DNA from 4 places in the Dyella humi genome. Region 2 is predicted to be linked to each of the others. Evidence: riboswitches for the same ligand, from Rfam matches in the RefSeq annotation. Region 2 holds a riboswitch; each other region holds the start of a gene.
What was found. Region 2 has a riboswitch for cobalamin ahead of ISP18_RS18385 (TonB-dependent receptor domain-containing protein). Riboswitches for the same ligand answer to the same signal wherever they lie in the genome.
Positions count from the first base shown of each region.

Region 1 (5,919 bases), 770 kb from region 2:
TTCCTTGCATGGCCCGTGGTTGGGATTGAACGCATGCGCGAGCGGCTCAGCGTCGATCGATGCTTGCGCGTAATGGAAAGTGTGTCCGCGCAATTCGCCCTCGGGCAAGCTCGCGCCTTGCAGCCCTAACGCGGCAAGTCGCGGCTGCATTGCGGCATGGCCACGTAACAGGCCGGCCATCGGCGCCGTGTGCCCTTGCTGATCCGCAAGCGACTCCAGCGCAAACAGCAGCCCACCGCATTCCGCGAGCATGGGCTTGCCGGCGTCGCGATGCGTACGCAGCGCCGCATGCAAATCATGTCGTTTCGACAAAGCATCCAGATGCAGTTCCGGATATCCGCCCGGCAGCCACACCGCATCGCATTCGGGCAGCGCATCGCCTGCCACGGGCGAGAAGAAACACAATTCCGCACCGGCCTGGCGCAGCAGATCCAGATTGGCGGGATAGAGAAAACAGAACGCGTCATCGCGCGCTACGGCAATGTGTTTGCCTTGCAACAGCGGTGGAATGGACTCAGCGAGCGGCGACTGGAATACGACGGGCGGCGGCAACTCGGTCGCGGCGTGCTGTGACCATGCATCCGCTAACGCATCGAGGCGCGCATCGAGATCGGACAATTCATCTGCGGCGATCAGGCCCAGATGCCGTTCCGGCAAAGCCAGACGATCATCGCGAGGCAACGCGCCCAGCCAGTGCAGCGAGGCAGGCAAACTCTCCTGCAGCAACTGCGCGTGATAGGCGCTGCCAATGCGATTAGCTGCTACGCCGTACATCGACAGCCCTTCGCGATAGCTCGCCAAACCGCAAGCCAGTGCGCCAAAGGTTTGCGCCATCGCCGAGCCGTCGATCACAGCCAGCACCGGCAGGCCCAATTGCTGTGCAAGATCGGCGCTGGAAGGTGCGCCGTCGAACAGACCCATCACACCTTCCACCAGGATCAGGTCGGCGTCACCCGCTGCATCGAACAGGCGTCGGCGCACATCTGTCTCGCCGCACATCCATAGGTCAAGCTGATAGACCGGTGTGCCCGCGGCGCGCGCGAGCACCATAGGATCGAGAAAATCCGGCCCCGTCTTGAACACGCACACGCGTCGCCCCTGCCGTGCATGCCAACGCGCGAGCGCAGCAGTGACCGACGTCTTGCCCTGCCCGGATGCGGGCGCGGAAACTAGCAAGGCGGGGCAATGGCGAATGCTCACAACTCGATACCCTTCTGCGCCTTGATACCCGCGTCGAACGCATGCTTCACCACGCGCATTTCGGTCACCGTATCGGCGACGGCGACGAGTCCATCCGGCGCGCCACGGCCGGTGATCACCACGTGTTGGCGCGGCGGGCGCGCGGCCACGGCGTCGAGCACCTGCTCGAGCTGCACGTACTGTTTGACCAGCGCGATATTGAGCTCATCCAGCAGCACGAAATCGTAAGCGGGATCGGCCAGCATGCCCGCGGCAATCTTCCACGCCGCCTGCGCTGCTTCGATGTCGCGCGCCTTGTCTTGGGTTTCCCAGGTAAAGCCCTCGCCCATCACGTGGTAATCGAGTTGATCGTCGGCGAAGCGGCGAAAGAAGGCTTCTTCGCCGGTAGAGAACGTGCCCTTGATGAACTGCACCACGCCGCAATGGAAGCCGTGACCGAGCGAACGCGCCAGCATGCCGAAGCCGGAGGAACTCTTGCCCTTGCCGTTGCCGGTGTTCACCACCAGCACGCCACGATCGATGGTGGCCCGGGCGATCTTGCGGTCGACCAATTCTTTCTTACGCTGCATACGTTCACGGTGACGCTCTTCCGGCGTCATGGCGTCGCGTGATGGGTGGTCGCTCATACATCCTCCGCATGCCCGGCGTACTCGCCAGGCGTTACAAGCGGCAGAGGGAATGAAACGGCACCGGTACTCACGCAGCGGCCCGTGACGCGGCCCTCCGCCTGTCCGGTTTCAAGCCTGGGCCGGTCTCCGGGCTCGCGAGCGAAGGCCTGTGCCTTCCGGTCCACGCCTTCCCATGCGCGCAGCACAGTGGCGGTGTGTGGATCGCGTTGCTCGCCTACCGTTGCGGGGGCAGCTCCGGCATGGCCGCATCGCGACGCACCGGATTCCCGTTTCAACCACCGGCCAATGCCGGCAGTCACCTCAAGCCCGGGCATCTTAGAGGGTGGCTTGCAGTGCGCCTAGCCTAGGGATGCTCTGATCTATTCCACGTACCCGGCATGACGTCCAGAAGGCTCGCAGGGTGTGTTGCGCGGCGCAGGGCAGACTGGCCCCGCGCGGCGCAGCCTGCGGGCCTTCTGGACGTCACCCCGTCCTTTAATTTCAAAATGTTGGGGCCGCATTGCATGCGCGCAGCGCTTCGCCTCAGCGTCTCGACAGATAGCCGGTCTGCCTTCGCCGCTGCGACAAACCGCTGCGTGCATGCAATGCGGTGACGGGTGCGTGGAATAGATCAGAGCATCCCTAGTGTCTACATAAGTGTCTACATATGGCCTGCATGGCCCTTGACGGTACTCGACCGAAGCGCAATGGTTGGATCGCATGAACTTGCATCGTCACTAGCGGCAGGGAAAGTCGATTAACCGCATGTTCGGCATGGATATTTCCATTTGGACTTTTAGGCGTCCAAGCATTCGTTGCGACCAACCGCCGTTGTCACTAATCTGCAATTGCTGCACAGCAACAGCGATAACAACACGCTAGGGGCACACTCCAACATGAAGCAAGACAACAACTCGCCCTACCAGGGCAAGCTCGCTACTCGTTCCGGCCGGGCTCGCTTTCTCACCGCTTCCATCCTGCTCGCACTCGCTTCTACCGTTGCCGCGCAAGACACCTCGCAAACGCCGTCGCAACCCAACAACGCGAAGAATCTGCAGGCCGTGATCGTGACCGGCACACGCGCGCAGAACCGCACCGATAGCACGTCGCTGTCCCCGATCGACGTGGTCCCCGCTTCGGCGCTGCAAAGCACCGGCACCAATGAACTCTCCACCGCGCTGGCGCGCCTGATTCCATCGCTGAATTTTCCGCGTCCTGCCGCCACCGACACCACCGACTCGCAACGTCCCGTGCAGTTGCGCGGCCTGGCACCGGATGAAGTGCTGGTGCTGGTCGACGGCAAGCGCTGGCACACCAGCGCGATGGTGAACGTGGATGGCACCATCGGCCGCGGCTCGGCGCCGGTGGATCTCAACACCATTCCGCTTTCCGCCATCGATCACATCGAAGTGCTGCGCGACGGTGCTTCCGCGCAATACGGCTCCGACGCGCTCGCGGGTGTGATCAACATCATCCTGAAGCATGGCGCGCAAGGCGGCTCGGTCGAGCTGGACGGCGGACGCTTCCAGCGCGGTGGCGGCAAGCAATGGCAGGGCTCGGCCAACTTCGGCATTCCGCTAAACGGCGACAAGGGCTGGCTGCGCATCAGCCTGGACGATGGCCACCAGGATCCGACCAACCACGGCGGCACCGACATCCGCTATCCGCAGCTGGGATCCAAGCAGGTGTTCGGCGACCCGACGGTGAGCCAGCACAACCTGTTCTTGAATGCGCAGTACGACATTACGAAAGATGTGCAGTTCTACGCGTTCGGCAGCTATCACGAGCGCAATGCGATTTCCGATGAGTTGTATCGCAATCCGTTCGGTTATCCATCGTCGGTGAAGTCGGCACTCACTGCGCTATATCCCGATGGCTATCAGCCACTGCTGCAGGCGCGCAGCACCGACCAGTCGCTGGTCGCTGGCGTGCGCGGCACCACCAGCGACGGCTGGCGCTGGGACGTGAGTGCCAACTACGGCGGCAACCGTGTATCGCTAGATACCATACACACCGCCAACTACGCCTTCCTGCACGACTTCGGCTACACGCCCACCCAATTCTTCGATGGCATCGTTTCGTCCGCGCAGCAGTTGGCGGACGTCGACGTGGCGAAGGATTTCAACCTGAGCTGGCTACCCAATGCGGTGACGCTCGCCTTCGGTGCGGAATACAAACGCGACACGTACCAGATCAGCGCAGGCGATCCGAGCTCTTATTACGTGGGCACGTCCGGTGTGAGCGGCGGTGCGCAGGGTTTCAGCGGCTACAGCCCAGTGAACGTGGGATCCTGGAGCCGCAGCGACTGGGCGCAGTACGTGAGCGTGGAAACCAACCTCACCGACAAACTCGGTACGTCGCTCGCCGTGCGGCATGAGGATTACAACGACTTCGGCAACACCGTTTCCGGCGCACTGGCCGCCCGCTACGACTTCACGTCGCGCTTCGCGCTGCGCGGCAGCGTATCGAGTGGCTTCCGCGCGCCCTCGCTGGCGCAGGAGGACTACTCGCAGATCGGCTCGCTGTACCTCACACCAAGCAGCGCGGGACCGGGCGTCGCACCAGGCATCTACCAGACCGGCTTGCTGCCGGTGAGCAATCAGGTGGCGCAATTGCTGGGTGCGCAAGCCTTGCGACCGGAGCGCTCGCACAACTACACCATAGGCGCGGTGTTCAACCCGATTGATCCGCTCACGATCACCTTCGACCTGTACCAGATCAACATCTACAACCGCGTCGTGCTTTCCAACACGTTGAGCGGCCTGAACCGACCGGCGGTGGTGGCTTATCTGGCCGCGAACGGCGTCACCAACGTGGCCTTCAGCTCGGCACAGTACTTCACCAATGCGGTGGATACGCGTACCCAGGGCGGCGACCTGGTGACGAGCTATCGCTCCGACTTCGGCAATGCCGGCGTGCTGGATAGCACCCTGAGCTACAACTACAACCGCACGCAAGTTACACATGTGGCGCCCAACCCGACGCAACTGGATGCGCTGGGCCTGCAGCTGCAGCGTGTGACCTACCGCGACATCAAGGGTCTGCTGGCCAACTCTACGCCGCGTAGCAAGCTGATCCTCAACGAGAACTACACGCTGAGCCATTGGGTGTTCAACGGCAACCTCACCCGCTACGGAAGCTTTACCGCGTACAGCAACAGCTCCTACTTGTTGAACCAGACTTACAACCCGCAATGGGTGCTGGACCTGGCCGGCAGCTACAACCTGGACAACTGGACGTTTACGCTGGGCGTAGACAACGCCACCAACAGCTATCCGAACAAGACAATCGCCGCGAACAACGTCAACGGCACCATCCCGTATTCAAATTTTTCACCCGCGGGCTTCAATGGGCGTTACTATTACACCAAAGTGATCTATCACTGGTGATTTGAGCCCACTGCCAAACTCGTGCGACACATGCACAAAAATCCCGGCCATGAGCCGGGATTTTTTTGTCCGCGTGATGGCGCGCGTGCATGTCACGTGAAGTGAAACAACTGGTCGATGCGCTTGCGCGGACATATGGAAAACGGACTGCTGAGCACGACCGAACCGCCGCACTGACAACATCCTTTGCCGGGATCGCTCCTCTCCCGATGCTGGTATCTACATGACTGTGTGGAACGCTCCCTCTTCCTTCCGGAGAGAGGGGGGCTGATTGCTGCCCTAGACCTTACCCATCCCGAGCCTAGCGATCGCCATGCCGCTGTAACGCGACACGTCCACCCTGCCGGTATCGCCAAATCGGCCATTTGCCGGATGCTTTCGTGCCCCTCTCGTCGCGTCTTTACCGTCATCCCGCGCTGATCAACTTGCTAGCCGGCTCAGCCGCGTTTCTGGCTTATGCGTCGATGTATGCCTTTCGCAAGCCATTCACAGCCGCATCCTTTCAGGGCATTCATCTAGCTGGTGTCGATTACAAAGTGTGGCTGGTGATTGCCCAGGTGGTGGGTTACATGCTGAGCAAGGTGCGGGGGATCACCTGGATCGCCGAAATCCAGCGCCAGCATCGCGCACGCACGCTCGCCGGGCTGATCGGCTTCTCCTGGATCGCGCTATTGGGTTTCGCGCTGATCCCGGCGCCATGGAATATTCCGTTCCTGTTTCTC
Region 1 covers NZ_JADIKI010000023.1:2,377,346-2,383,264, reverse strand. The annotation lists gene ISP18_RS21550 (cobyrinate a,c-diamide synthase) at 1-1,200, opposite strand, end outside; gene cobO (cob(I)yrinic acid a,c-diamide adenosyltransferase) at 1,197-1,799, opposite strand; cobalamin riboswitch at 1,930-2,148, opposite strand; gene ISP18_RS21540 (TonB-dependent receptor plug domain-containing protein) at 2,705-5,197, shown strand; gene ISP18_RS21535 (DUF5690 family protein) at 5,578-5,919, shown strand, end outside.
Region 1: another riboswitch for cobalamin. It lies ahead of cobO (cob(I)yrinic acid a,c-diamide adenosyltransferase); the one in region 2 lies ahead of ISP18_RS18385 (TonB-dependent receptor domain-containing protein).

Region 2 (5,919 bases):
TGCGTCTGGCCGTCGCTGAGCATGCCCTGCGGCGAGGTCACGTTGGCGGCAATCAAGGCGTTGCGGATGTCGTTGGCGGTCAGGCCCTTGGCGGAAAGCGCAGCAGTGTTTACGTCCACGCGCACGGCGTGCGGCGTACCGCCGAACAACTGCACCCGTGCCACACCCGGAATCTGCGCGAGGGCGGGGCTTACCAACGTGTCGGTGAGATCGTAGAGCTTGTCCGGCGGCATGCTGCTCGATGTCAGCGCCACGTGCAGGATGGGAATCTGCGAGGTATCGAACTTGAAGTACTGCGGCGGACTCGGCAGCGAGGTAGGCAAATCGGGTTGCGCGGCATTGATCGCCGTCTGCACGTCTTCGGCGATCTTGTCGATGTTGCGCCCGAAATCGAAGCGCACCATCACCGTGGCGCTGCCCTGATTGGCGTTGCCGTACATCTCCTGCACGCCCGGAATGCGGCCCAGATGGCGCTCCAGCGGCGCCAGCACCGTGTTCGCGATGGTCTGCGCACTGGCGCCTGGCTGTGCGACAGTCACGAACACGCCGGGGAAATCCAGCGTGGGCAGCGCCGCGACACCCAACATCAGGTAGGCGCAGAAGCCGGCCAACACCAGCCCGATCGCCAGCAGCGAGGTGCCGATGGGGCGGCGAATGATGGGTGCGAAGATATTCATGACGTCACCCACGCAACCGCGTCAGGTAAACGCAAGCCACGGTCGCGCGCATCCCGCGCAGGCCGTGGCGCAAGCAAAAAGAAGGGCACATTCATGGGCACCTTTATGCCTTGGGGGCCAGCCCCGCAAATGTGCCTGAAGTCCAGCCGTGCCGAAAGGCATGGCGCGTATTTTTTCCACAACGTGCCGTAGCTGGCTTGCCTAGAACCTCAGTCAAAACATGGGGCCATCCCAGCGAAGGCTGGGATCCAGCGCCTTTCAACCTCGCCTGGGCAGCCATCAAAGAGCAAAGTCACTGGATCCCAGCGTTCGCTGGGATGACGGCGAGGTGTCGATAAACATCACCTCAACCCCCGATCCGGTCGGGGGTAGGCCCTTTCCTTGAGGGAGAGGAAGTGAACGCAAGGTGTCGTGTTTACGGGCTATAACGCAACGTCAGATACCAGGTGCGGCCCAGCTGGTTGTAGTAGTACGCCGTCTCGTAGTTATGGTCGAACACGTTCGCCAGCTTGGCCTCCACCTGCCAGCCGGGGGCGAAGGCGTAGCTGGCGCGTAGGTCGGTGGTGGCGTAGCCGCCCATGCGGCGGGTGTTAGCCGTGTCGTCGTAACGCTTGCTGGCGGCGAAGAAGGTGGCGCCGACATTGAATTGACCCAGCTTGCGATCGATGTCCACGCGCGCCGTGCGCTGTGCCCGGCGTGGCAGCAGGTTGCCGTTGTTGGCGCTGCCGTCGTCGTCCTTCGGCTGCATCAGCGTGAGATAGCTCTGCACGCGCCAATCGTCGAGGTTGAAGCCGAATTGTCCTTCCAGGCCGCGGATGCGCGCGCGGCTGAGGTTTTGCGGCACGTAGTTGCTGTCGAAGGCGATCAGGTTGCTGATGGTGGTCTGGTACGCGTTTACGCCCCAGTTCCAGTGATCCAGCTGCTGCGTGAGGCCGACTTCGATGCTATGCGAGGTTTCCGGCCGCAAGTTGGGATTGGCGGTGGGTATGCCGCCGAAGGGGGGGAAGTACAGATCGTCGAAGGTCGGCGCGTGGAAGGCGGTGCCGTAGCTCACCGACAGCACCGGGCCGTTCTCGAAGTGATAGCCCCACGCCGCTGCGCCGGTGTTGTGGTTGCCGAACTGGTCGTTGTGGTCGTGCCGTGCCGAAAGCTGCACTTCGTTTCGGCCGAACGTGCCCTGGTATTGCGCAAAGGTGCCGGTGTCGCCACGCGTGGTCTGCTCGAAAGCGGTATCGCTGGCGATGCGCTCCTGCTGGTAGTCCACGCCCACGGTGAGCAGTTGATTGGCGGCCAGCGTGATGTCGTTCTGCCACGACGCCTGGTTGCGGCGCGAATTGAAATAACCTGTGGCCATGCGCGGGTAGTACTGGCCGTAATAACTACCGTTGTAGAAGGTGGCGTTGTCGTCGCGGCTCTGTCCCGCGTTGAGTGTGACCTTCCAGATCGACAGCGGCGAGAAGCTCAAGCGCGCGCCGGCCACGTATTGCTCTTCAATACCGTCGTTGCCGCTGTACGGGCTGCCGGCATATTCCGCGTTGCTCTTGCTGCGCAACCAGTTGAAGGCCAGCTCGGTGCCGTTGTCCCAGCGATAGCCGAAGTTGGCGAAGCCGTTCCAGTTGCGATAGGCGTCGTTGCGCGGATCGTCCACAAAACACGCCACGCCCGCTTCGGCCGCGCCCATGCGGCAGCCCGGAATGCCGCCGGTATAGGTGCCGCCGAGGCTGGCGTTGTACCAAAGGTGCGCATCGCCGCCGGAAACGCCGGCCTGTCCGTTCACGTAATCGTGGCTGCCGCCGGTCACGCTCACGGAGGGTGTGATGCCACCGTTCGGCTGCCCGTGCTTGGTAAATATCTGGATCACGCCGCCAAGCGCATCGGAACCGTAAAGGCTGGCACGCGGACCGCGCACGATCTCGATGCGATCAATCGCGTTCACTGGAATCTGCTCTAGCGCCGGCAGCCCGATGCTGACCGAGCCTATGCGCACACCATCGATCAACACCAGCACGTGCGTGGCATTGGTGCCGCGCAGATACAGCGAGGTTTGCGCACCGATGCCGCCGGTTTGCCCGATCGATACGCCGGGCAGGCCGGTAAGCAGGTCGGCCACCGACACCGGTTGCAACCGTTCGATGTCTTCGCGCGTGATCACGGTAACCGACGACAGCGCCTCGTTGGCGGTAATGGCGGTGCGTGTGGCGGTGACAATCACCGGCGCCAGCGTGTCGCTCTGGCCGTTGGTGGACTGCGCGTAGACGGCCGGTGCGGCCAATGAAAGCAGCAAGGCGGCTGCGAGCGTGGTTTTCTTCAACAACATCAGGATGTTCCCCTGCCGAGCGTCCCCGCGCGGCGCAAATGAGCAAGCCGACGCTCGGGTGGATCAGAGGAACGGAAGACGGGCAGGCGGCGAATGCCGCGGCGCGATTTCCATGCCTCGCCCACCGCGAGTGCCAGAACCTGTTCCGGGCCGGTCTCCGGACTCGCGAGCGGCGCGCATCAATGCATGCCATCGAACGATGCCTTCCCATGCGAAAGCACAGTGGCGCGTGATCGTTCGAAACCTTCTCGCTTACCGTTGCGGGGGCAGCGCCGGCCTTGCTGTGCGAACAGCGCACCGGCTTCCCGTTTCATCCCTTAGGCGTTGGCCATGGGGACACCTGGAACGGGCGGAACTTTAGCGGGTGGGGGCGGTTACGGCAATTCTGGCGCGGGTCCACTGCTTGCAGTGGACCCTGTCCTTGCCCGGTCGCCGCTTCTTTGACTGGATGACTTCTAAAGTTACCTATGGGCTTGTCTTGGCATATCCCAGCGGCTGCCCTTGATTTTCAACGGTTGTTCCCTCGCAGTTCGGATCAAGAGAAGCAAAATGATCGCCGCCGCCGTCGCTACACCGATAAATCGCCGCAGTAGATACACCAGCCTGCGAGGTGAGGTAAATCCAACCTGCAACGCCTAAGGGTTTTTGGTTTTCGCAAGCGGAATCTATAGAGATGAAATGATGAATGCCATCCAGAAGTTCGCAGTTATAAATCGGGCGTGTGTTGGGTACCTGTGTCATAAAAAGGTATCCAAGAGTTGATTCAAGGTTGTATCCAGGTCCCACATAACCCGTGCTAACCCAGTGTCCATCCGGATACTTGGCGTATCTATTAAGTGCATATGTGCTGGGCGTAGGAACCCAGCCTACCGTGGTCAGATTCCAAGTGTTCGGATCATTTGTGCCGCCGGCAAAGTAGACCGAAACCATGGGAAGCCATGAGGTCAAATTACCCCAGCCGTCTCGTTTTAAACCTGGGCTATGGTTCAGATCGAACCCTGTCATTGCTGAATTGACGTAGCCAAGCGGCTCCCATGGCCCTTGGCCAGCCCGAAGTGCTGCGCCCGAGATCCTGTACAGGCCGAATTGATACGTCTCATGCTCCCCGGGGCGGCCCGTGCCGCAAGTTTCTATAGCGCCGTAGAAATAATCCGTTTTGTAGTCATAGGCGATGTCGTTGTTGGTGCAGAGCGTATATCCGTCGCTACTTTGATTGCTCAAAAGCTGAGGGGCACCAAAGTGGATGCCATCGTTGGCAATGCGTAGCCACATTCTATGGCCATTGCTGGTTGAATCATCGGTGTGAAATATATAAATGCCTGCCTTTCCGTCGAAGTTATAGGTTGCCGCCTGACCTGCGCCATAAACTCCTGGAGCAGTATTTGCAGGATTTTGCTGGTTAATAATTGGATTTTGTGAATATTTTATCCAATTGATCCCATCATTTGAAAAGGCTACACCTATGCTGTTGGTTCCGATCGTGCTACCTGACAGGGTTGTTGCCGTGTAATACATGGCATAACCATAAGTAAGATGATCGTCTGGATTTACAAAAGAGCCTTGAATGACAGAAGGGTCGCAGGTAAAACCGCTATCCCATCCTGTTGCATTTGGAGCAAGCACTTGAACGATGCTTCCCCATTGTTTGCTTCCCCAGTCGTAGGATGTGTAATAAATAACGTCTGTTTTATTGGTGCTTCCAGGAGGAGTGCCATATCCGCACCACCAAAACTTCTCTGTTGTGCCGTCGTCTATGACTGATGGGGCGTAGTTATATCCGGAGTGACCGAATAGAATGGCTCCACCGGGAAGATATTCATCACTATGTGCCGAAATTGAAACGAATAAGAAAATTGCGAAGAAACTCACCCGCCTAAAAACGCGTAAAAAGCACATCTGCATACTCCCTTACAGCAGTTATGTAACCTAGAAACGGTTATCGAGAAGGTTCTGGTCTACATCGGTAAATTGTTGGCTTTCAGTCAGTCTGCAATTCGGCAACGAAGTCGTAGATATCCCCGCGATACCACGAAGTGGTGAATTCGACCACGCGCCCATCGTCGAGAAAGCCGCGGCGTTCGATATGCAAGCCCGCACTGCCTGCACTCACGTGCAGCAACCGCGCTTGCCGTGCACCCAGCAACACCGCGCGCAAACGCTGCAATGCGCGCACCGGGCGGCAGTTGTATTTCTCCAGCGCCTCGTACAGCGAATCGTGCACCTCATGCGGATCCGGCAGCACGCTGGCCGGCACCACGCTGCGCTCGATCGCCAACGGTTCGTCTTCCGCGTAACGCACGCGGTGCAGGCGCGCTACCAGCACGCCGGGCGAAAGGTTGAGCGCCATCGATTCCTCCGGCGTCACCTCGCCCACGCTGCGTTCGAAGAATTCGGAACGCGGATGCAAGCCGCGCGCGCGCAGGTCTTCGGTGAAGCTAGTCAGGCGCGACATCGGTTTGATGATGCGCTCGGCCACGAAGGTGCCGGCGCCGTGGCGCTGGGTGAGCAGACCTTCCTCAACCAGACCTGAAATCGCCTTGCGCACGGTCACGCGGGACAAACCCAAGACCTGCGATAAATCGCGCTCGCTCGGCAGGGTTTGGCCTGGCTCGATGTCGCGATGCTGGATGACGTTTCGAATAGCCCGCCGCAGCCGCAGGTAGGCCAGCGGCTGGTGGGTGGTGGTATCGCGGCTTAGGCGCCGGTATTCCTCGGCCAGGGCATTCTGCATAGTTGCGAACCATACCAATGCGTGACCACTGGAACAACTAGTTCGTGAATCGGGAATCGTCCATCGGGAATAGAGAGGAGCAATCGGCCGGAAGCGCCCCAAATGCGACCATGCATGCAGCTTTTTACGATTTACGGTTCCCGATTTACGATTTTTGCCCTTATGAAAACAATGCATACGATTGCACTGCACAA
Region 2 covers NZ_JADIKI010000023.1:1,603,869-1,609,787, forward strand. The annotation lists gene ISP18_RS18380 (efflux RND transporter permease subunit) at 1-677, opposite strand, end outside; gene ISP18_RS18385 (TonB-dependent receptor domain-containing protein) at 1,093-2,994, opposite strand; cobalamin riboswitch at 3,126-3,353, opposite strand; gene ISP18_RS18390 (hypothetical protein) at 3,460-4,890, opposite strand; gene ISP18_RS18395 (GntR family transcriptional regulator) at 4,973-5,725, opposite strand.

Region 3 (5,919 bases), 630 kb from region 2:
GATCGGCCCCTACCGCATCGACCCGCCCGTGGTGCTCGCGCCCATGGCCGGGGTCACCGACAAGCCTTTCCGCCTGCTGTGCAAACGGCTGGGCGCGGGGCTTGCCGTGTCCGAGATGACTACCGCCGATCCGCGCCTGTGGCGGACGCGCAAGTCGCTCAAGCGCATGGACCACGAGGGCGAGCCCGAACCGGTCAGCGTGCAGATCGCCGGCTACGACCCGGCCATGCTCGCCGAAGCCGCGCGCTTCAACGTGGCGAACGGCGCGCAGATCGTCGACATCAACATGGGCTGCCCGGCGAAGAAAGTGTGCAACGTGTGGGCCGGCTCCGCACTGCTGCAGGACGAACCGCTGGTCGCGCGCATCGTAAAAGCCGTGGTGGATGCGGTGGATGTGCCCGTCACGTTGAAGATCCGCACCGGCTGGGATCGCCAGCACAAGAACGCACTCACCATTGCGCGCATCGCCGAAGACAACGGCATCGCCGCGCTAGCCGTGCACGGCCGCACGCGCGCCGATAAATACGAAGGCGAAGCCGAATACGAAACCATCACCGCGGTCAAAGCGGCGGTGCGCATTCCAGTGCTCGCCAATGGCGACATCACCACGCCGCAGCAGGCCCGGCACATACTCGACGTCACTCGCGCGGATGCGGTGATGATCGGCCGTGGCGCGCAGGGCCGGCCATGGATTTTCCGCGAGATCGCGCATTACCTCGCCACCGGCGAACGGCTACCGGAACCTTCGCCCTCAGACGTATCAGCCATCTTGCTCGGCCATCTCGAACATCTCTACGCTTTCTATGGCGAGCAGGCCGGCGTGCGAATCGCTCGCAAGCATCTGGGCTGGTACGCGAAAGATCGCCCAGAAAATATAGCCTTTCGCGACGTGGTCAATCGCGCCGAGCATGCACACGATCAATTGTGCTTGACCCGCGAATACTTCGAGACGTTACAGAACAGCTGGCGTATCGCCGCCTGAACGTTGATCGCCGCAAACCCTTACGGCACTTGAACGGGCATCATCGGCAAATCGTCTCTGGTTTGCATGCCATGCTCCGCCTACCCCTTTCGCTTCGCCTGTTTCTTTTGCTCAGCTCGGTACTGCTGCTTAGCGGTTGCGAGGCGAGCTTGTTTGCCGGCTTGAACGCCACCGACCGGCGGGCAGGCATCGAAGCGCAGCGCGGTATCGTGTTCGATGAAGCACACGGCTTGAAGTTGGATGTTTATCGTCCCGTCGGTGTGGTGCATGCACCGATCGTGGTGTTCTTCTATGGCGGCAGTTGGGTGCACGGTGAACGTGCGTGGTATCGCTTCGTTGGCACTGCGCTGGCATCGCATGGCGTGGTGGCGGTTATCCCCGACTATCGCAAATATCCGCAGGTGAAGATGGATGGCTTCATGCAGGATGCGTCGCGAGCGGTTGCGTGGGTACACGAACATGCCCGAGCACTGGGTGGCAGTCCGGATGATCTGTTCGTGATGGGTCATTCGGCAGGCGGGCAGATCGGCGCGCTGCTGGCGACCGATCCATCCTGGCTGGCGCCTTACGATTTGCGTCCGAACGAACTGGCTGGCTTCATCGGCATGGCTGGCTGCTATGACTTCATACCGATTCCCGCGAACGAAAAGGACATGCTGGGCATGTTCGGTCGCGATGAAGCTTCGCAAGCCCGCGCCCAGCCGGTGCGCTTCGTGCACGGTGACGAGCCGCCCATGCTGCTGTTGCAGGGCAGCGCCGATCGCGAGGTCGATCTTTCCAATGCCCGGTCTCTCGCTCGTGCACTGCAAGCTCATCACGAAGATGTAACGCTGCGGATGTATCCAGGCGTAGGCCACAACGCATTGGTCTTTGCATTCTCTCGACCCTTCCACGCCGATGACCCTGCGCTGGAAGATGTACTGAGCTTTGTTCATGCGCATCCGGTAGCCGCCGTGCACTGATCGCCGTGCACTCCCCGATGACGATGCGTCGGAGTAACGTAGAAACCTGCTCCATCGCCCCTGATCCGCTGCGGACGTTTCGGCATGAACAGCATCGCTACCGGAGACTTCCCCTATATCCACGGGTTTTCCGGCGAGGAACAGACGCGCCTGGTGCGTCAGGCACGCATGTTCGAAAGCACCCTGTTCAGTCACATCGATTACAGCGGCGCGAGGCGACTGCTGGAAGTGGGTTGTGGCGTGGGCGCGCAAACAGAGATCCTGCTGCGGCGCTTTCCCGATCTGCACGTTACCGGCGTCGACCGTTCCCCGGCCCAGTTGGCCGCGGCCGAACGCCATCTCTCAGCTAAAGCCTGGTGCGAATCGCGCTTTGCGCTCCGGCAAGCCGATGCCGCCGATCTGCCATTCGCCGACCGCAGTTTCGACGCGGCTTATCTGTGCTGGGTGCTGGAACACGTGCCAAGTCCGGCGCGCGTGCTCAGCGAAGTGCGCCGCGTGCTGGCGCCTGGTGCGGTGGTGTACATCACGGAGGTACTGAACTCCTCGTTCTTCCTCGATCCGTATTCGCCCAATCTGCTGCGCTATTGGATGGCCTTCAACGACCATCAGTATGACAGCGGCGGCGATCCCTTCATCGGCGCCAAACTTGGCAACTTGCTGCTGGCTGGGGGATACCGCGACGTGCAGACGGAAGTAAAGAACGTGCACCTGGACAACCGCCAGCCTGGGCGGCGCAAGCAGATGATCGAGTTCTGGGAAGAACTGCTGCTCTCCGCCGCCGAACAGCTCATCACCACCGGCAAGACGGATGCAGGCACGGTGGAAGGCATGCGCAACGAGTTGCAGGCGGTGCGCAACGATCCGAACGCCGTGTTCTTCTTTGCGTTCGTGCAGGCACGGGCGATGGTGTATTGAGCTCACCCTTAGACGAGCCCCATCCCACGATTTGACCTAGGCTATCCATACGGCTATCGTTCGCCGCGTCGAGGCTTTCATCTCTCTATAAAGATAGAGAGATGAAATTAAAAGGGAAGCCGGTTTGAATCCGGCGCTGCCCCGCAGCGGTATGTGGAAACGACCTTCGCCATCAGCACTGGGCAGATGCCCGGGAAGCGGCGAACAGTAGGTGGCGTCATGCCTCGTCCACGAGCCCGAAGACCTGCCCCGACCGAAGCTGGCCGTTCGCAACGGTGCGCTTCGTACGACCTGGACTCCGCGGGGAGACCTGGCACGCGTCGCTCGCCGACGCGGCGTCGACCTGCCCGCGCTGCACCCAGTTCGCCCGCGGGGGCGAAGGTCGACGGTGCGCATCTCGGGCCACGCTCGCGGTCGCGCCTGCCTTCGTTCCTCTTTGCCATGCATCGCAATGAGGAATACACATGACACACACAACTTATCTCGGCTTTCCACGTATCGGCCGTCGCCGCGAACTGAAACGTGCACTGGAAAATTACTGGCGCGACGGCAACGCCACAGCACTCCTCGATACCGCGCGGGAGCTGCGGCAGCGACATTGGCAACTCGCCAGCGCGTGGGCGCAGACCGTCGCCGTCAACGACTTCTCGCTGTATGACCACGTGCTCGATACCGCGGTGCTGTTCGACGCCGTACCCGATCGCTACCGTCCGTTGCTGCGCGACGATCCGCTGGCCGGCTACTTTGCTATGGCACGCGGCAATCGCGAACTGCACGCGTTGGAGATGACCAAATGGTTCGATACCAACTACCACTATCTCGTGCCGGAACTGCACGCCGGTCAACGCTTTCGCCTTACCGTCAACAAGCCGTTGAATGAGTGGCTCGAAGCGCGTGCGCTGGGGCTGGATGCGCGCCCGGTGCTGCTGGGTCCGGTTTCGTTTCTGCGCTTATCCAAAACCGTGGATGGCAGCGATGCACTGAACCTGCTCGACGCGTTGCTTCCCGTTTACGCCGAACTGCTGAAGCAGTTGGCGCAAGCCGGCGTTCCTTGGATCCAATTGGACGAACCTTGCCTTGTGCAAGATCTGGATGCGGCCACCCGACACGCCTACGTCGCTGCTTACAACACCCTGGCGATCGGCCCGTCGCCCAAGCGGTTGCTGGCGACTTATTTCGGTGGACTTGGTGACAATCTGGAGCTTGCCGCCAAGCTGCCCGTCGATGGACTGCATGTCGATCTGGTGCGTGCGCCGGAACAACTCGACGACGTCCTGTTCGCGCTGCCCGAACATTGCGTTCTGAGCGCCGGCATCGTCGACGGGCGCAACATCTGGCGCAGCGATCCGCGACGCGTATTGCCGCTGCTGGAAAAAATAGCCGCATCGCGTGGAACCGAGCGCTTGTGGCTAGCACCATCCTGTTCGCTGCTGCACGTACCTTTCGATGCCGCGCAGGAAACCTCCTTGCCCGCCCCACTACGAAGCTGGTTGGCCTTTGCTCAGCAGAAGCTGGAAGAGCTTCGCCTGTATGCCGGCGCGCTGGACGACGATGACCGCGCCAAGGAGGCCCTGGTTGAACAAGGCTTCGTATTGGCCGCGCGCAAGCACGCGCCAGGCGTGCATCGAAGCGAAGTGCAGGCACGGGTGCATGCATTGAGCCCGCAAGCCACTCATCGGCGCTCGAATCTTCTCCATCGCCGCCGCGTACAGGCCGATACGCTGCAACTGCCGCCCTTGCCCACTACGACTATCGGCTCGTTCCCGCAGACCGATGCACTTCGCCAGGCGCGTGCCGATCACCGCGCCGGACGCATCGACAACGCCGCTTACGAAACCGTGCTGCGCGAGGAGATCGAACGCGTCATCCGCTTTCAGGAACGCATCGGCCTCGATGTGCTGGTGCATGGCGAACCTGAGCGCAACGACATGGTGGAATATTTCGGCGAACAGCTCGACGGCTTTGCCTTCACCCGAGGCGGCTGGGTGCAAAGCTACGGCTCGCGCTGCGTGAAGCCGCCGATCATCTGGGGTGACATATCGCGACCACAACCGATGACGGTGCGCTGGTCACGCTATGCGCAATCCCTTACCGACAAACCCGTCAAAGGCATGCTGACCGGCCCGGTGACGGTGTTGCAGTGGTCGTTCGTGCGCGACGATGTGTCGCGCGAGCAGGTCTGCCTGCAACTCGCCCTGGCTTTGCGCGACGAAGTGTGCGACCTAGAAAACGCCGACATCCGCGTGATCCAGATCGACGAACCGGCACTGCGCGAGGGTCTGCCGATCCGCCACGCCGAACACGCCGCCTATCTGGACTGGGCCGTGCGTTGCTTCCGCATTGCCGCTGGTGGTATTCGGGATGCCACCCAGATCCATACGCATATGTGCTACGCCGAATTCAACGACATCATCGAAGCAGTCGCCGCACTGGACGCCGATGTCATTTCCATCGAGAGCAGCCGCTCACGCATGGAACTGCTGCAGGCCTTCGAGGATTTCCGCTATCCGGGCAGCATCGGCCCCGGCGTGTACGACATCCATTCGCCGCGCGTGCCGTCGCAGGCGGAAATGACCGACCTGCTCGAACGCGCACTTACCGTGCTCGAACCAGGACAGCTGTGGGTCAATCCGGATTGCGGACTCAAGACGCGTGGCTGGAAGGAAACCGAGCCGGCCCTCGTCGCGATGGTGAATGCGGCGCAAGCCGTGCGCGCCGCGTTGACCGAGACCTGATCTCTTAGGCTTGAATGCCAATCCCAGCATCACCGCAAATCGTATTGCTGGGGTTGTCACCCCAGCCTACGCTGGCACGGCCCCTCCCCGCTTTGGGGAGGGGTTGCCTGAACCCTAGATTGCACCGTCACATTGATATGCCAGACTGACCAGTGAAACCCGGAGCAGGGGCGTGTATCATCCGCAATTCCCCTTTCCATCTCTTTATCCGTAAAGAAGGATATAAGCCACGATGAGCAACTACCTCTTCACCTCCGAATCGGTCTCCGAAGGCCATCCGGACAAGGTCGCTGACCAGATCTCCGACGCCGTGCTAGACGCGATC
Region 3 covers NZ_JADIKI010000023.1:2,234,316-2,240,234, reverse strand. The annotation lists gene dusB (tRNA dihydrouridine synthase DusB) at 1-982, shown strand, start outside; gene ISP18_RS20980 (alpha/beta hydrolase) at 1,054-1,944, shown strand; gene ISP18_RS20975 (class I SAM-dependent methyltransferase) at 2,029-2,859, shown strand; cobalamin riboswitch at 2,914-3,125, shown strand; gene metE (5-methyltetrahydropteroyltriglutamate--homocysteine S-methyltransferase) at 3,324-5,594, shown strand; gene metK (methionine adenosyltransferase) at 5,827-5,919, shown strand, end outside.
Region 3: another riboswitch for cobalamin. It lies ahead of metE (5-methyltetrahydropteroyltriglutamate--homocysteine S-methyltransferase); the one in region 2 lies ahead of ISP18_RS18385 (TonB-dependent receptor domain-containing protein).

Region 4 (5,919 bases), 610 kb from region 2:
CCGAGCTCGCGCCAGCCTTTCTTCTTGTAGAATCCCGGCGCCTGAAAGGTGTTGGTATACAGCACGCCGTGATGGCAACCGCGGCGTACCGCTTCCTGCTCGGCCATGAGCAGCAGCTTGCTGCCCAGGCCCGAGCCGCGCAGGGAGTCGGGCAAGAAAAGCATCTCGACGAACAATACGCCGCGCGAAGTGCGGCCGGTGAGGCCGCCCAGCACTTTGCCGGTTGCGGGATCCTTTACCAGCAACGCGAGTGCGCGTTGATCGTCGATGCCGGTCGCATCCAGATTGAATTGGCTGAGATGCTCACGGACTGCCGCCACATCGGCGGCATCCGGTGTATCGGTGAGAATGACTTGCTCAGTGTTCATGGCGGCAGAATATGTCAGAACGCCATGTCGAACGCGACTTCGCCTTCCACACCCACCTGGTAGGCCGACACGCGCCGCTCGAAGAAGTTGGTGACTTCCTGCACGTCCTGCAGGTCCATGAAGTCGAACGGATTCTTCGCGCCGTATTTCTTCGGCAGATCGAGCTGCACCAAGCGCTGGTCCGCGCAGTACTCCAGATACTGACGCATGTCCTTCACCGACAGGCCGGCCACGCCACCGGAGAGCACATCTTCGGCGAACTGTGTTTCGCAGGCGATGGCTTCTTCCAACATCGCTTCCACCTGCGCGCGCATGTTCTCGTCGAACAGATCCGGCTCCTGCGCACGCACGGTGCGCACCACGTCGAACGCGAAGGCCATGTGGCCCGATTCATCGCGGAACACCCAGTTGGTGCCTGAAGCCAAACCATGCAGCAGGCCGCGCGAGCGCAGGAAGTACACGTAGGCGAACGCGGCGAAGAAGAACAAGCCCTCGATGCACGCCGCGAAGCAGATCAGGTTGAGTAAAAATTGCCGGCGCTGTTCGCGCGTTTCCAGCCGCTGCAAATTCTGGACGGATTCGATCCACTTGAAGCAGAACGCGCCCTTCTGCTTGATCGAAGGAATGCTCTCGATCGCGGCGAATGCCTTGTTGCGCTCGTTGGGATCAGGAATGTAGGTATCCAGCAGCGTCAGATAGAACTGCACGTGCAGCGCTTCCTCGTACAACTGGCGCGACAGGTACATCCGCGCTTCCGGCGCATTGATGTGCTGGTACAGGTTCAGCACCAGATTGTTAGCCACGATGGTGTCGCCGGTGGCGAAGAAGGCGACCAGGCGATGAATCAGGTGGCGATCCGCATCCGTCATCTTCGATTTGAGGTCGGTGACGTCAAGCGAGAAATCCACTTCCTCGACCGTCCAGGTGTTCTTGATCGCGTTGCGGTACATCTCGTAGAACTCGGGGTAACGCATCGGGCGCAGGGTGAGTTCGAAACCTGGGTCGAGGATGTGTTGGGGCTTGGAGGTATTTGACATGCGTTCCTCGAATCAAAGTGTGTAGGAAGTCGCTGGGTCCCGGCGTTCGCCGGGACGACGAGTACAAGGGGAATCGAGTGATCCCCTTCGTATGTCGATTGGACGAAGATGGATTGGCGTTTTCGGCACAACTGGCCTCATGCAATTACGACAACCTTCCGTATACATGCTTACCAACAAGCGGAACGGCGTTTTGTATGTTGGCGTAACGTCCGATCTGGTTCAGCGGATTTGGCAGCATCGTTCCGGATTTGTTTCCAGTTTCACCAGGCATCACGGTGCGTATAACCTCGTCTGGTATGAACGACACGAGACGCTGGAGTCAGCGATAAGACGAGAAAAGTTGCTGAAGAAATGGCATCGCAGGTGGAAGCTGGCGCTCATCGAGAATACCAATCCATACTGGAACGATCTCTATTCAACCTTGCTTTAAACCCGTCACCCCGGCGAAAGCCGGGGCCCAGTGTCTTTCCGCCATATCCCAAAGTCGCTGGACCCGGGCTTTCGCCGGGGCGACGAGTCTGAGGTTATTGGCAGGCCTCGCAGTACTCCGGATTTTCCAGTGAGCAGAACACCGCAGCCGTCGCCGCTTCCTGAGCGTCTGGCGCTGGGGCCGCGACGGATGCCGCCGCCACCGTGGTCTTTGCAATCTTCGTCGCCGGCCTCGACCGCAAGTAATACGTGGTCTTCACTCCCGCCTTCCACGCGTACATGTACATGGAGCTCAGCTGACCGATGTTCGGGTTTTCCATGAACAGGTTCAGCGACTGGCTCTGATCGATATAGGCACCGCGCGCGGAGGCCAGGTCGATCAGCGCTTTCTGCGGCAGTTCCCACACGGTGCGATAGATCTGGCGCAGGCGTTCCGGGATGGCGCCGATACCCTGGATCGAACCTTCCGCCAGCTTAATGGCATCGCGGATTTCCAACGTCCATAGACCCAGCGCCTTCAGCTCGTCCACCAGGTAACGGTTCACCACCAGGAAATCGCCGGACAGCGTTTCGCGCTTGAACAGGTTGCTGACCTGCGGCTCGATGCACTCATAGCAACCGGCGATGGACGCGATGGTGGCGGTAGGTGCAATGGCGATCAGCAGCGAGTTGCGCAGGCCCTTGGCCTTGATCGATTCGCGCAGCGCATCCCAGCGCGCGACATCGTGCGGTTTCGCATTCGACCAATAGTCGAACTGCAATTCGCCGTTGGCTGCACGGCTTTCCTCAAAACCGGGATGTGCGCCGTGCTGCTCGGCCAGCGCATTCGATTGCGACAGCGCGTTGAAATAAATCTCCTCGGCGATGCGCGTGGAAAGCTCCAGCGCTTCGGCCGAATCGAACGGCAGGCGCAGCTTGAAGAGCACATCTTGCAAGCCCATCACACCCAGGCCCACCGGTCGCCATTTGCGATTGGCAGTGGCGGCGGTATCGATCGGGTAGAAGTTGAGATCGATCACGCGATCGAGCTGGCGCACTGCGGTGCGCACCGTGGCGGCGAGCTTGGTGAAATCGAATGCGCCATCCACCACGTGGCGGGCGAGGTTGACCGAACCCAGATTGCACACCGCCGTTTCGCCGGCGTTGGTGACTTCCAGGATCTCCGTACACAGGTTCGAAAGATGGATGACGTTTTCGGGTTTGGCCGTCTGATTGCTGGTGGCGTTGCTGCGGTCTTTGAAGGTGATCCAGCCGTTGCCGGTTTGCGCCAGCGTGCGCAGCATGCGTGCGTACAGCTCGCGCGCCTTCACCGTCTTTACGGCAAGGCCATCGGCTTCGGCCTGATGATAGGCGCGCTCGAAAGCTTCACCCCAGGTATCGACGAAGTGCGGGACGATCTTGGGATCGAACAGCGACCAATTGCCGTCGTGCTCCACGCGCCGCATGAATTCGTCGGGAACCCAGTTGGCCAGGTTGAGGTTGTGCGTGCGGCGCGCTTCGTCGCCGGTGTTGTCGCGCAGTTCGAGAAATTCCTCGATGTCCGCGTGCCACGGCTCCAGGTACACGCAGGCCGCGCCCTTGCGCTTGCCGCCCTGATTGACCGCGGCGACCGAGGCATCCAGCGTCTTCAGCCACGGCACCAGGCCGTTGGAATGGCCGTTGGTGCCCTTGATCAGCGAGCCGCGCGAACGCACACGCGAATAGGCCAGGCCGATGCCGCCGGCAAACTTGCTGAGCTTGGCTACGTCACCGTATTTCTCGTAGATCGATTCCAGCGAATCCAGCGGCGAATCCAGCAGGAAGCAGGAGCTCAGCTGCTCATGCGCGGTGCCGGCGTTGAACAGCGTGGGCGAGCTGGCGATGTATTCCAGTGAGGAAAGCAGGCGATACAGCTCCAGCGTTTCGCCGATCTCGTTGCCGCCCAGCGCGCAGGCGATGCGCATGAAGAAATACTGCGGCGTCTCGATCACTTTGCGCAGCTGCGGATGGCGCAGCAGGTAGCGGTCGTACACCGTGCGCAGGCCGAAGTATTCGAAGCGGCGCGTGGCGAGCGGATCGATCGCATCGTTGAGTTTGCGCGCATTTGCGGCCACGAAATCGCGCAGGCGCGCGTTGGCGATGCCCAGCTCCGCGCCACGCGCGATGGATTGCGAGAAACTCTGGATTTCCTGCCCGCTCACTTCCTTGTCGATGAAGGCGCCGAGCAGGCGCGCGGCTAGCTGGCCGTATTCGGGCTCTTCCGCGGTCAGTGCGGCGGCGGTGCGGATGGAGAGCTGGTCCAGCTCTTGCGTGGTGGCGCCGTCATACAAGCCGCCGATGGTCTTCAGCGCCACGCGCAGCGGATCGACGCTGTGCAGGCCTTCGGCGCTGCGCGTCACGGCGCGGACGATCTTGCTGACGTCGACCACCTCCTGGCGACCATTGCGCTTGGTGACGCGCATCTGGCCGGGGTTGTGCGGAGGGGTCAGGGTGAAAGGTGCTTCGGCGGTAGCGGACATTGTGACAGTGGTGGCAATGGCCGACGTGGCAGCGTCGGCGGAAAAGACGGCGGTATCCGCGCGGTCGGCTGTGCGCTCGCGCGATTCGGTATCGATAGGCTGCATGTCGGACGCTCCGGGCTGCGGAATCGGTCCGGTCCGGAAAATTCCGGTTTGAGCGGACAGACTCCTTTGGACTCAACCGCCTGCTCCCGCGCGCAGGGCTGAAATGGCGGCTTGCCGTGGTCGTTCGCGCGATACGTGTGACTTCCACGTCGTGCGTACGCCCCTCCCGCGGAGGCCGTCACCGGCGGCATGACGCTCCGGTCATGCCGTGTCGGCAGGTCTTCGGACTTGCGGATGTGCACCTTGCGATGCGCCTACTCGCCCCGCTTCCCGGCTCGAAGGCCAGTGCGTACTCGGGCTTTCGTCTCCACTTACCGCTGCGGGGCAGTTCCGGATTTCCACCGGATTCCCTTGCCGCCCCCGACATGATCAGGGGTGGCGACCGACGGAGCACAACATATCGGGGTTACCTGGCCCGGTCAACCCAAGAATTTGTGGATAAGCCGGTGGATAAGCGGTGTTAACCCAAGCGGGACGCGGGCTTGCGGAAGATGCGATTTTTTCTAGCGAACGATGGCTACGATGATCCCCACCCACATCAGCACCAGGCCCACCGCAAAACTGCGGCGCGCCGGCGCGATGCGTTCGATGGCACCCTCCGGTACGGGCGTGGTGGCGATCCAGATCGTCGCCCCCAGCGCCATGAAGCTGAGAAAAGCCAGGCACACCACCACGATGTCGCGCGTGTTCCAGGGCGTGGGTTCGTGCACACCCCAGTAACCAAGGAAAGCCATCCCCATCGCCGACATCGTGGCGGAGGCGGAACAGAGCCCAACGACCGAACCGGTGGGTGCGCGCATGCAGCCGACTCCATGTGAGTGACGGGCGGATCGTAGCGCAAGGTGTGAGGCAAGCTTGTCGGAGTAAGCGAGCGCCAAACCTCGCCCTACTCAACCTCTATTCCTATTCCTGGACTTTCAAAACCAACATTGATCTTGCGCCTATGTCCGCTTTCGCAACCCAGAGCAGACATTACGATAGGGGCTGGGCGATTCGCAGGGGGAGCAATGACAGGGACGGATCTCGGCAGTCGAATCCTTAAGGTCAACCACGCTGGCGAGTTTGGTGCCATATCCATCTATACGGGCCAGATCATGATAGCCAGGCTCTTCGCGAGAGATTTGGTTCCAGAGCTTGCCGAATTTCGCGCGCATGAACGAGGTCATAGGGAAATCTTCGGTAATGAGCTGAAACGTAGAGGGCGGCGCCGGTGCAGGAGCTATTGGTTGTGCGGCATTGGTGGTTTGTCGCTCGGCATCTTGACTGGCTTGTTGGGGCGCTCAGCTATTTCAGCGACTACGGTGGCAGTCGAGAGCGTGGTGCTCCGGCACCTAGAGAGACAGCTGGTTGACCTCCGTGACATAGATGGGGCTGCCGTCTTCGCGATCTCAGCCATCGTCACGGAGGAGCGAATGCACCATGATCAGGCGGCTTCACACGTTCTCGAAAATAGCCTTTGGTATCGAATTCTGAAACCTG
Region 4 covers NZ_JADIKI010000023.1:994,344-1,000,262, reverse strand. The annotation lists gene ISP18_RS15730 (GNAT family N-acetyltransferase) at 1-368, opposite strand, end outside; gene ISP18_RS15725 (ribonucleotide-diphosphate reductase subunit beta) at 383-1,405, opposite strand; gene ISP18_RS15720 (GIY-YIG nuclease family protein) at 1,497-1,838, shown strand; gene ISP18_RS15715 (ribonucleoside-diphosphate reductase subunit alpha) at 1,933-4,335, opposite strand; cobalamin riboswitch at 4,637-4,842, opposite strand; gene ISP18_RS15710 (hypothetical protein) at 4,944-5,240, opposite strand; gene ISP18_RS15705 (demethoxyubiquinone hydroxylase family protein) at 5,448-5,919, shown strand, end outside.
Region 4: another riboswitch for cobalamin. It lies ahead of ISP18_RS15715 (ribonucleoside-diphosphate reductase subunit alpha); the one in region 2 lies ahead of ISP18_RS18385 (TonB-dependent receptor domain-containing protein).